4 regions of the Bacillus sp. FG16 genome follow, and region 3 is predicted to be linked to each of the others. Evidence: predicted binding sites of a transcription regulator. Region 3 holds the regulator's gene; each other region holds the start of a gene.
The links. Region 3 encodes Rex, which represses fermentation and respiration genes when NADH is low (regulators of the CRP and FNR family bind a similar motif). Its sites were predicted from a motif close to TTGTGAAATATTTCACAA; they were not measured.
Positions count from the first base shown of each region.

Region 1: the regulator Rex is predicted to act here: its motif matches at 1,922-1,939, upstream of arcA (arginine deiminase).
Region 2: the regulator Rex is predicted to act here: its motif matches at 1,351-1,368, upstream of pflB (formate C-acetyltransferase).
Region 4: the regulator Rex is predicted to act here: its motif matches at 1,820-1,837, upstream of ACODS7_RS26525 (L-lactate dehydrogenase).

Region 1 is NZ_JBMDKC010000047.1:7,918-11,082, forward strand. It holds gene ACODS7_RS17690 (replication-relaxation family protein) at 1-132, shown strand, start outside; gene ACODS7_RS17695 (cytosolic protein) at 158-1,234, opposite strand; partial or broken gene ACODS7_RS17700 (arginine repressor) at 1,575-1,763, shown strand; gene arcA (arginine deiminase) at 2,032-3,165, shown strand, end outside.
Region 2 is NZ_JBMDKC010000055.1:7,952-11,116, reverse strand. It holds gene pflB (formate C-acetyltransferase) at 1-1,240, opposite strand, end outside; gene ACODS7_RS19400 (hypothetical protein) at 1,393-1,614, opposite strand; gene ACODS7_RS19395 (glycosyltransferase family 2 protein) at 1,583-3,127, opposite strand; gene ACODS7_RS19390 (UDP-N-acetyl-alpha-D-glucosaminuronate decarboxylase) at 3,120-3,165, opposite strand, start outside.
Region 3 is NZ_JBMDKC010000108.1:4,555-7,719, forward strand. It holds gene ACODS7_RS26705 (ABC-F family ATP-binding cassette domain-containing protein) at 1-712, opposite strand, end outside; gene ACODS7_RS26710 (redox-sensing transcriptional repressor Rex) at 899-1,528, shown strand; gene ACODS7_RS26715 (YdiK family protein) at 1,558-1,749, opposite strand; gene ACODS7_RS26720 (CPBP family intramembrane glutamic endopeptidase) at 1,746-2,495, opposite strand; gene groES (co-chaperone GroES) at 2,887-3,165, shown strand, end outside.
Region 4 is NZ_JBMDKC010000106.1:872-4,036, forward strand. It holds gene ACODS7_RS26515 (MFS transporter) at 1-569, opposite strand, end outside; gene ACODS7_RS26520 (TetR/AcrR family transcriptional regulator) at 893-1,492, shown strand; gene ACODS7_RS26525 (L-lactate dehydrogenase) at 1,953-2,897, shown strand.

The DNA.
Region 1 (3,165 bases), on a different contig from region 3:
AAAAATAAATATAACGGGAAAGTCCCTATTATTCACTTTTTTACACTTACATCATACAGGCAAAAGACGTTAGAACAATTCGCTGTGCAACAAGGTGTATATGCAAAAGTACATGTTATACCTGAATTGTAAAGTGAAATCAGGACATCTGCTCTATTCAATACAGCCCCATTTCATCAGCTTCTTCTTTTGATATTTTGTAATATACTCCTGGAACAAGAGAGCGGTCTATCGTCTTCGTGGATGGTTCTTTTATTCCAGTGTTTTCTAACCAATTGTAAAAAACGAATGGCTTTTCATTGTTAGGTACGTCAGAAGAGCTTGTATGCGCTTTTTTAGGTGCTTTAAGTAGTTTGATGTTGTCCGAATAGACACGAGAAAATAAGGCTTGTACACTGTCTGTAAGAATACCGTTGTTTTTTAAGAATCTATCAATTTTTCCTAGCGCATTAAATGCAAGACGAAATAGACTTTCATCACAATTGCTACCTACACGCAGACCAATAATCGATGCGGTAGTTTTTAGAATAGGATGATACGTTCCGGCTTTGATTGTATGGTACATCATTTCTTGGTATTCGTTCACAAAATACGTATGGACTCTTTCGAACTCTTTGTGTATATCGTTTTGCGCTTCATTTAGCTCAATTTCAATTGATTCCATTAAGGATACTCTATCATTATTTTTTTCTTGTTTTAAAGTAGTTAAAGAGTTAATAGAGTTATTATAGTTAGAACTCGTGTTTTCATCTTTCAGGCTTACAGCCTCAACGGTTTCAGGGTTTTTCTGTTCGGCAACCTGCTCGGCATTTTGTTCGGCAATTTGGTAGGCATCTATGTAAAATACTTCTTTCATGATTGTTGTGAAATTAGGGTGCGTTTTTAATACAAATACATATTTATTCTTACCATCAGCTAATCCAGCGACTAGGATTTCACCTGTTTGTTTTAATGCACGAACAGTATCGGTCACAGTTCTTACAGAACAGTCAGCCTTATCTGCTAGTGTTTCAGCAGAAATCTTGCATATGCCATTTCCTGAGAGCATGTAAATAATATGATCCATTACAACTTTCCGCTTAGAGCGAGAAGGAAATAGACATTCAAAACTTTGATTCGCATCATCGACACGTTTTCTCATAGCAGCTATAATTTCATATTTCTTTTGCGTGCTTAATCGATTTTGTTGTATATATTTTTGAACATCAGCATTATAAGCAGTCAGTTTTTTCATAAGGGCTCGTCTCCTTTGAAAATAAAAAAGCAACAGAATGCCACAAAATGTAAGCAAACTGTTGCTAGGAGACCCTTATGTACGGTAAAATGGGGTACATAAAGAGTTACAGCAAGTGTTTGCCTAGTAGACGTAGGCGGACGGTTAATAAAGTGGTTGCACACTCTATTAACACGCTGTGCTCTTTTATTTTTGTTAGTTTTATTTTGAATTTTTGAGGTAACAAATTGGTCACAAACAACTGGAAAAGTGTTGCCATTTATAATTTTCGATAAAGTACAAAACTGCGTAATCTAGCGGTTTGTTGCGCTTTTATGAAATATAAATTTCATACCTCACAGATTGTGTAGATCAATTAATGGTTATTAAAACATTACCTGGTAATGCACATGTTATTGGTGTTTTATTTGATGAATTAGATTGGAAAGAAAAAATAGGATGTATATGTGGAAATGATACATGCCTTATAATTTCACAGTCGAAATCAGATAGGGAGATTATAGAAGAAAGGTTAAATTTAATTATTTAGATGCAAAAATCCTGTTTTTAATTTTATTAAAAACAGGATTTTTGTTTAAATACGGAAGTTAAATATTCAACATATATGCGTAATATATGTATTTTTTATTGGGAAATCGAGATAGTTTGTTATAAAAATACATATTCGTATGATTTAAAAAAAATAACTTGTTTAATATTTCACAATGATAATGTGGATGATTTCACAAAGATGAAAGTGCAGAGCATTTATTATGTACTTGTAAGACATCAAACATATTTAAAAGGAGGTACAACAAATGAAACATCCGATACATGTTACTTCAGAAATTGGGGAATTACAAACGGTTTTATTAAAACGACCTGGTAAAGAAGTGGAAAACTTGACGCCAGATTATTTGCAGCAATTATTATTTGACGATATTCCATACTTACCAATTATTCAAAAAGAGCATGATTATTTTGCACAAACGTTACGCAATCGGGGTGTTGAAGTTCTTTATTTAGAAAAACTAGCCGCTGAGGCGTTAGTAGACAAAAAACTTCGAGAAGAATTTGTTGATCGTATTTTAAAAGAAGGACAGGCCGACGTAAATGTTGCACATCAAACTTTAAAAGAATATTTACTTTCCTTTTCAAATGAAGAATTAATTCAAAAAATTATGGGCGGTGTACGGAAAAGCGAAATTGAAACAAGTAAGAAGACACATTTATATGAATTAATGGAAGATCATTATCCGTTTTACTTAGATCCAATGCCTAATTTATATTTTACTCGTGATCCAGCAGCTAGCGTGGGCGATGGCTTAACGATAAATAAGATGAGAGAACCAGCGCGTAGACGTGAATCATTATTCATGGAGTACATCATTAAATATCATCCAAGATTTGCAAAACATAATGTACCAATCTGGTTAGATCGTGATTATAAATTTCCAATTGAAGGTGGCGACGAGCTAATTTTAAATGAAGAAACAATTGCAATTGGAGTATCTGCTCGTACTTCAGCTAAAGCAATTGAACGTTTAGCTAAAAATCTCTTTAGCCGACAAAATAAAATTAAGAAAGTGTTAGCAATAGAAATTCCAAAATGCCGAGCATTTATGCATTTAGATACAGTATTTACAATGGTTGATTATGACAAGTTTACAATTCACCCAGCCATTCAAGGGCCAAAAGGGAATATGAATATTTATATTTTAGAAAAAGGATCAGATGAGGAAACTCTTAAAATTACACATCGTACTTCTTTAATGGAAGCATTAAAAGAGGTATTAGGCTTAAGTGAATTAGTTCTTATTCCATGTGGAGGAGGAGATGTAATTGCTTCTGCTCGTGAACAATGGAATGATGGCTCGAACACATTAGCAATCGCACCAGGTGTAGTTGTTACATATGATCGCAACTATGTATCCAATACGTTATTACGGGAA
Region 2 (3,165 bases), on a different contig from region 3:
AACAAGCAATTCCGTAATCATCTCCGTAATCAGCACGCATAATGTCATCATTTTCATATTGAATTGCTGATGTTTTGATGGACATTTTCGCACAGTAGTTTTTAAAGTTCTCTGGTAATTGTTTAGACCAAAGAACTGTTAAATTCGGTTCTGGAGCTGGTCCTAAATTATCTAATGTATGCAAGAAACGGAATGAGTTCTTTGTTACTAATGGACGACCATCTAATGCCATACCACCGATAGATTCAGTTACCCAAGTTGGGTCACCAGAGAATAATTCATTATAATCAGGTGTTCTTGCGAATTTCACAAGACGTAATTTCATAATGAAGTGATCTACAATTTCTTGTACTTCTTCTTCTGTTAAAGTACCATTTGCTAAATCTCTTTCAATGTAAATATCTAAGAATGTAGAAGTACGTCCAAGACTCATTGCAGCTCCGTTTTGCTCTTTAATCGCTGCAAGATATGCGAAGTATAACCACTGGAATGCTTCTTTTGCATTTGTTGCTGTTTTAGAAATATCGAAACCATGAGAAGCAGCCATTTGTTTTAGTTCTTGAAGTGCACGCATTTGCTCAGATAACTCTTCGCGTAAACGCATTGTATCTTCGCTCATTACACCACCAGTTAAATTCAAATCAGCTTTTTTCACTTCAATTAAATGATCAATACCATATAATGCTACGCGTCGATAGTCACCGATAATGCGTCCACGACCGTATGCATCTGGAAGACCAGTAATAACACCTGATTTACGTGCATTTCTCATTTCTGGTGTATAAGCATCAAATACACCTTGGTTATGAGTTTTTCTCCAATCTCTAAAAATACGACTAAGTTCTTTATCCATTTCGTATCCATAAGATTCACAAGCTTGTTCTGCCATACGAATACCACCATATGGTTGTAAAGAACGTTTGAATGGTTTATCAGTCTGGAAACCGACTACTTTTTCAATATCTTTATTTAAGTATCCTGGGTCATGTGATGTAATAGAAGAAACAATTTTTGTATCCATATCAAGAACGCCACCGTTTTCACGTTCTTTTGTTGTTAAATCCATTACTTGATCCCAAAGTTGTTTCGTTGCTTCAGTTGCTTCTGCTAAGAAAGATTCGTCTCCTTCGAAAACGTTTACATTATTTAAAATGAAATCGCGAACATCAATCTCTGCTTTCCATTTTTCACCTTTAAAGTTTTCCCATGCGTTTTTAACATTTTCTAATACTTGAGTCATCCTAATCTCCTCCATTTTTGATTAGTACAGGACTAAGATTTTTTATATAACAGCTTACACACTTAGAATACTACTTTTTTACGAAAGTGAACGAATTAGTTGTGACATGTTTGTGAAATGTTGAGCAAACTACTATATATATAGTGTTAACTTCATTTAAAAGTCTTTAAAATTAACCCTTTCCTTAATTGTATTTTTTTGGTATCCTTATATACGAGTCCTATTTTGTAATATAAGAACAATACCCATTGTAGAGCTGTAATACTCTTATCTCCTAATCTGTTATAGTTTTTATAACAGAACAAAAAAGTGTACACATGTTGTACACTTTTTTTGTTACTTCTATAAAACATCTCTTTTTCTATTGCCATCATAGAATCCGCCACGATTGTCTGTTAATGCAATTATTTGCTCTAGTCCTTCTATATGATCACCTATAATTCGAAGTACAGCTGGAGGATGACCTATTTTTGCAAAATGTTCACTGGGACGAATACGGTTCATCTTATCAACCTCAACACGACATACACATGCAATTTCAAATCCAGAAAGAAGAGCCTTCACTTGTGCTACACAAGGTGACAATAAAGATTTATATCCAATTGCTTTCAAACACTTGTGGCTAAATGCATTAGGTACCGCAATAAGTGAGCCTACCCCTAAATCCTTTCTATCACAAGCTAAATTTAGTGCATACTTAAATGCAGTTACAAGATGAAGTGGTACTCTTAAATCTAAATAATGATTTAAATCATTTAATGCGACGTCCTTTCCATCTGCTATAGCTTTTGTAAAAGGATATAACTCACTAGCTGGAATAACAAAATCACCATCTATAAATAACACAATTTCTCCTTTTGCAAAATAAGTTCCAAGTGAACGCCCTACATCGTTTCCAAGGGCTTCTTTATATACAATTGTTGTTGCGCCTTTGTCTTTTGCAATCGTTGCTGTTTTATCTGACGAACCATTTACGACTACGATGATTTCAAAAGGTTCAATTTTACGAAGCTCTTCTATAACGTTTCCAATTGTTTTCTCTTCATTTTGTACAGGAATAACAACCGATAGTTGCTTTCCTTTATACAAATTGGATGTAACGCCCCAGCCTTGATAAAAATCTTCAAAACTTAAAGTATGATAGACGCTATTCCTTTTCCTATTTCCATCATAATATCCTCCGCGTGTATCACTACTTACTATTCGTTCTGCAACTGCTTCTATATGATCACCTATCATTCGTTTTTCAGATTGAGAAAGGCTCGTGCCATATGCAGCATGTTCAATCGGTCGAAATTTATTTGGCGTGATAACATCAATAGCACAATGACGGCTAATTCTCCATTTACTTTGTGCTATACGTAAATGAGCTACAATAGGATTAACTAAACATTCATATCCAATACTTTGGACGACTTCTTTCGTCAACGCATGAGGTACAGATAATAAAGAATCTATTTTTAATTCTTCACGCTCTAACATTGCATTTAATATTTGACGCCACACTGTAACGGAATGAGGTTTTTGTTTCTTTAAAAACAATGCGTCCAAATTATTTAAAACGATGTCAGTCTGGTCATGTAAAATTGGATTAAGAAACAATTGTAATTTGGAAGTTGGAATAGCAAAGTCCCCATCTATAAATAGTAATACATCACCTATTGCATGTTTTGCGCCAACTGCACGCCCAACATCGTTTCCTAATAGTTCTTTATGCCTAATTATTTTACATCCTAACCGATCAGCAACCTCTTCTGTACCATCGTTACAACCATTTGCTATTACAATAATCTCTACTGGATTTAACGGTTTTACCGATTGAATAACGTCTGAAATCGTATCTACTTCATTACTTGCAGGAATAATAACTGATAGCGACTTAGCCATTGTTTTCTTCACGAAACCATTTAATAGTTTCTTTCAAT
Region 3 (3,165 bases):
TCGAAATTTCATATACTTGTGTAACGAGTTTGTCTAAGAAATAACGGTCATGTGAAACGATTAATATTGCGCCAGGATAACCTTGTAAATATTGCTCAAGCCATGTTAATGTTTCGATGTCTAAATGGTTTGTAGGCTCGTCCAAAATAAGTAAGTCTGGTTTTGTTAATAATAATTTCCCAAGAGCTAATCTTGTTTTTTGCCCACCGCTTAAAGTAGAAATCGTCGTCTGGTGCGTTTCAACTGGGAAGCCAAGGCCGCTTAAAATGGAGCGAATATCCGCTTCATATTGATATCCACCTTGATCTTTATAATTGAGTTGCAATTGGTCATAATCAGCTAACAATCTTTCATATATAGCTTCGTTTGAAAAGTTTTCTTCTTTGCCCATTTCTTGCTCAAGCCTTCGAAGTTTTGTCTCCATTTGCTGTAAGTGGGTAAAGACGGTTAGCATTTCATCCCAAATTGTTAAAGACGTTTCTAGACCGGTATTTTGAGCTAAATACCCGATTGAGACATCTTTCGGTTTTATAATTTCGCCACCATCATGTGATAACTCACCAGCGATAATTTTTAATAATGTAGATTTTCCAGCTCCATTCCTTCCAACTAATGCGATACGATCTTTTGTTTGTACTTCCAATTTTATGTTTGCAAGAATTGTTTCTGCACCGTATAATTTCGAAAGTCCATTTACTTGTAATAAAATCAATGTTTTCACCTCAAATAATTTCTTAACTTTGCCATGTTTATATTTCTCAATCATACTAAAAATAGTGTATAGTTTAAAATAAGAGAGAATACTTCTTCTCTTTATTATACAAGGAATTTAATGAGTGCTAAACTTCTGTATTTGATTAAAGTATATGAATAAAGATAGGAAGAGAGGAGAGGTCATATGGATCAGCAAAAGATTCCACAAGCCACTGCTAAAAGATTGCCTCTATACTATCGATTTATCCAAAACTTATCTCTTTCTGGTAAGCAGCGTGTTTCATCGGCCGAATTGAGTGAAGCGGTAAAAGTAGATTCCGCAACAATACGAAGAGATTTTTCGTATTTTGGAGCGTTAGGGAAAAAGGGATATGGATATAACGTAAATTATTTATTATCATTTTTCCGCGAAACACTTGATCAAGATGATATAACGCGTGTAGCACTTATTGGAGTAGGTAATTTAGGGACCGCTTTCTTACATTATAATTTCACGAAAAACAATAATACAAAAATTGAAATGGCATTTGATGTTAGTGAAGAGAAAGTTGGAACAGAAATCGGGGGCATTCCTGTATACCATTTAGATGAATTAGAAGAGAGATTATCAAATGATATACAAGTGGCAATATTAACAGTACCGGCTACAGTAGCACAAGCTGTAGCAGATAGATTAGCTGAAACGAGCGTGCATGGTATTTTGAATTTCACACCAGCACGATTAAACGTATCAGAGAATATTAGAATTCATCATATTGATTTAGCTGTAGAGTTACAAACATTAGTTTACTTTTTGAAAAACTATCCACAATAAAACGCAGAGGAAGCGACCTCTGCGTTTTATTATTGTTTCTTCTTTGTGAATTTAACTAATATAAGGCGAAGTGCCAAATTAAAATCAATTGTTGCCATAACTGCAAATAGTATTGTCCACACATTCCAGATTGTATCTGTCACGTTCGTAATGGCGAAGCGTGTAAAGATACATCCAAGAAGGAAGTATAGTGCAGCCATGAACAATGGTGAGTTTCTCATACAAAAAATCCTCCGATAAAGCCTTGCATTTTTTCAGCTTCTTTAATCATTTCTTGAATTTGCTCATTGCTCATAAAAATTTGCCCAATAGCGACTAATGTATTCATCGCAACATGAGCTGCAATCGGAACGATAATACGCTTCGTCTTCACATATAAGAAGGCGAATACGAGCCCCATAGCAGTGTATACCAATAAGTGAGTAAAATCAAAATGGATTGCTGCAAATACAAGCGAACTAATGATAGCTGCAATAAAGAAGTTAAACTTCTTATAAAGTGTACCAAATAAAATTTTTCTAAATACGATTTCTTCCAAGATAGGTCCGATTATAGATACGACAATAAGGAACCAAGGTGTCGTTCTTGCAATTTCCATCAGTTTCATTGTATTTTCTGAACCTTGTTTAATTCCTAGCAGCTGCATCTCGATCATACCGGCAACTATTTGTGAAAAGAAAGCCAAGAAGAAGCCGATGAAAATCCATCCAATAGTAGCTGGAACAGAAGAGCGCATTGCATCTAAATGCCTGTCACGAATGTCTGTTCTAAGTAACCAAAGAACGATACATAATGCAACAAAGAAGCTAATAATCGCCCAGTGTCCCGTTATGATTTGTCCTTTTTCCTCCATGGTAAATCCTCTATTATCATAGAGTCCTGTTTTTAGGAGAAGTGGTAATCCAACAATTCCAGATAACTGCATTAAAATGTATGTAACGATAATCCACCAGTATTGTTTCTTCAAATAGTTTAACCATCCTTTCTAACTCTAGTGTATGAGATGAGGTAGGATAACATGTAAATATGTTATCTACGATATAAACTTTCATTCGAATTATGATTTTTTTGTAAATCCGTATTTGAAATTAAAGTAGGAGACAGGAAAAAGTTGTACGTTTAGCGAAAACAACTTAGGGTGTCTTTCATATTGTAACATACGAGTAGGGGAAACAACGATTCATATAGTAAAGGCAGTATTCTATATAGAAAGTTTATATAGTAATTTGCGAAAAAATTATGATTTTTTTACTTGCAAAAGAAATTGAGATTATTTATTATTATAAGTGTGTTAGCACTCGGGTGACTTGAGTGCTAATAAATAAAATTTACATAACAAAATGAGGAGGTTATTGTTCATGCTAAAGCCATTAGGTGATCGCGTTGTAATTGAGCTTGTTCAAGCAGAAGAAAAAACAGCAAGTGGTATTGTATTACCAGATACTGCAAAAGAAAAACCACAAGAGGGTAAAGTTGTTGCAGTAGGTACTGGTCGAGTGCTTGAAAATGGTGAGCGTGTTGCTTTAGAGGTAGCAGCAGGTGATCTTATCATCTTCTCAAAATATGCAGGTACTGAAGTGAAATATGAAGGTACAGACTACTTGATTTTACGTGAAAGTGACATTTTAGCAGTTATC
Region 4 (3,165 bases), on a different contig from region 3:
TGCATGGTGAATAGGCATACCCCAATTGTAAGAAAAACAGATGATAAAAGTGGGCCCGCTTCTGGGAAGAACATAACACTTAAACTGACAGATAATACAGGACCAATGATGAAGCAAATTTCGTCGACGACCGATTCGAAGGAAAATGCTGTATGCAATTTATGGGATCCACGGTATAGTTTAGTCCAACGTGCACGCACCATGGCTGACATGTTGGGCATACAACCTGCACATAAGGCGGATAGAAATAGCGTCCAATAAGGAGCTTCATATTTCGTACATAGGAGTAAGAGGATCGTAAAGAAAACACTGATACCTGTAGTCGGAAGAAGTATGCGAGATTGCCCTAATTGATCGGCCATCCGAGAAATATGAGGAGCTAGTAAAGCTGATGATAATGTAAAGGTGGCTGCAACAGCTCCAGCAAGCCAATAGTCACCACGTAACTGAGATAACATTGTAACAATACCTATGCCCATCATTGATATAGGCATCCGAGCTATAAATCCTGCTAATGAGAATCCTTTTGTACCAGGAGCACTGAAAATTTCGCGGTAGGAATTAAACATGATAATCACCAAAGTATTTGACGTTTACATATACATTCTTCATTCTTTTAACTCCTCCTCTGTTTCATTAATACCTTCTATAAAAAGGGACAGTGAGTCAATGTAGGATATAGGTAAGAAGTTATATTATCTTGTAAGCTAGAAACAATTGACATACGCACCGTATGCCAATATCATATTAACATACGGTGCGTATGTCAATTAGAAAGTTTTATCGTTGGGTAGAGAGCTAACGATAAAAGGAGTTATTCTTTTACATAGAGAACGATACTATAATAGGATTCATTTTGAATAAAGAGAATGAATAGAAGTAGGAGGAAAAGATGGGTAGAAAAACAAGAGAAGAAATGATCATTGAAACACGTGCAAAATTGCTAAGTGCAGCAAGAGAGGCTTTTGGTACAGTTGGATATGTAAACACGTCTATGGATGATTTTACAGCATCTGTCGGTTTAACACGTGGTGCAATTTATCATCATTTTGGTGATAAAAAAGGATTGTTAGAAGCGGTTGTAAAAGAAATTGATATGGAAATGGATAATAAATTAGGAAAAGTATCAGATGAGGCGGAAGGAAAATGGGAAGGGTTTGTTGGGCGTTGTCGTGCGTATTTATCAATGGCACTTAATCCAGAGATCCAGCGAATTGTACTTCGTGATGCACCAGCAGTATTAGGAACTAGTTATTATCAATCATCACAGTCACAATGTTTAGTGACGATGGCGGAGATGCTTCAGCAACTAATGAAGGACTCTATTATTGAAAACACGGATTGTGAAGCATTAGCAAGATTCATAAATGGCGGACTAGTGGACCTTGCTTGTTGGATTGCGAATTCTGAAGATGCAGAGATGCATTTGTCTAAAGCTTTGCGTAGCCTATCACTTATATTGGATGGTTTATTACTAGAAAAGAATGCATGATTTTAACTGATATTTTTTTATTAATATAGGGTAATGGTTAAAAGGGAGGTGTTAAAGAATATGCTAATTGATTTATTTCACTGTATTCTATATAGGCCAACTAACGTCCATTTTGTAAGGCGATAATGTGTTAGTTTAATCTTATAATACGATTTCTTTTTCGACTATTAGGATTTGGATTATAAAAAATGAATTTGGTTACAGGGAATAATCGAATCACACTATTTTTATTCACAATCTAAAGAAAACGCCTCCATTGAAATGGATTCCACACCTATTCTAATAACTTTACACTCTATGTGAAAAAGTTCACAAATAGGTCATAATTTGTGAACTTTTTCACAATAATACGTGCTACAATATGAATGTAAAGAAGTTAAACAACATTAAATTAGTATTTTAATTAATTACTTAAATAATCATAAAAAATATATGTGAACAATAGAGAGGGGAAATTAACATGAAAAAAGGTATCAATCGTGTAGTATTAGTAGGAACAGGAGCTGTAGGTTGTAGTTACGCTTACTCAATGATCAACCAAGGTGTAGCTGAAGAATTCGTATTAGTAGATGTTAATGAAGCAAAAGCAGAAGGGGAAGCAATGGACTTAAGCCATGCGGTACCATTCTCACCATCACCGACAAAAGTTTGGAGCGGTAGCTATGCAGATTGTAAAGATGCAGATTTAGTAGTTATCACTGCTGGATTACCACAAAAGCCAGGTGAAACTCGTTTAGACTTAGTTGAGAAAAATACAAAGATCTTTAAACAAATCGTTCGCGGCATTATGGATAGCGGATTCGATGGAATCTTCTTAATCGCAACTAACCCAGTTGATATTTTAACTTACGTAACTTGGAAAGAATCTGGTTTACCGAAAGAGCGCGTAATCGGTTCTGGTACTACTTTAGACTCTGCTCGTTTCCGTTACATGTTAGGTGACTACTTAGATGTAGATCCACGTAACGTTCATGCTTACATCGTTGGTGAACACGGTGACACTGAACTTCCAGTATGGAGCCACGCTACTATCGGTGTACAAAAACTAGAAACAATCTTAGCTAACAACGAACAGTACAATCAAGAAGACTTAGATAAAATCTTCGAAAATGTACGTGATGCAGCTTACCATATCATCGAGCGTAAAGGTGCAACTTACTACGGAATCGGTATGTCACTACTTCGTGTAACTAAAGCAATCTTAAACAATGAGAACAGCGTATTAACTGTATCTGCATACCTTGAAGGTCAATACGGTGAAAAAGATGCTTACGTAGGTGTTCCAGCTGTAATTAACCGCGAAGGTGTACGTGAAATCGTAGAACTTGAGCTAAATGAAGATGAAAAAGCGAAATTCGCTCATTCTGTAAAAGTATTAAAAGAAACAATGGCACCAGTACTATAATAATTGCTAAATAATTCAGAGGTGGGAAACTGCTTCTTACCTCTGAACTTATATAATTTAATATAAATTCCTTTTCCGGTTTCCCTTGTATATCCCCAATATACCCCTTTTGCTGGATAAGGGTCGTTTATAGAAAAGAGCACTCTACTTTAAGTAGAGTGCTCTTTATTATCCCGCATTAACGGGCAGTAAGATCCCACCTCAAAATGCAGCGAAAGCAAAGAAGTTAGTTTGGTGATCAACTGCCCGTAAAAGCCCGATTGGTGAG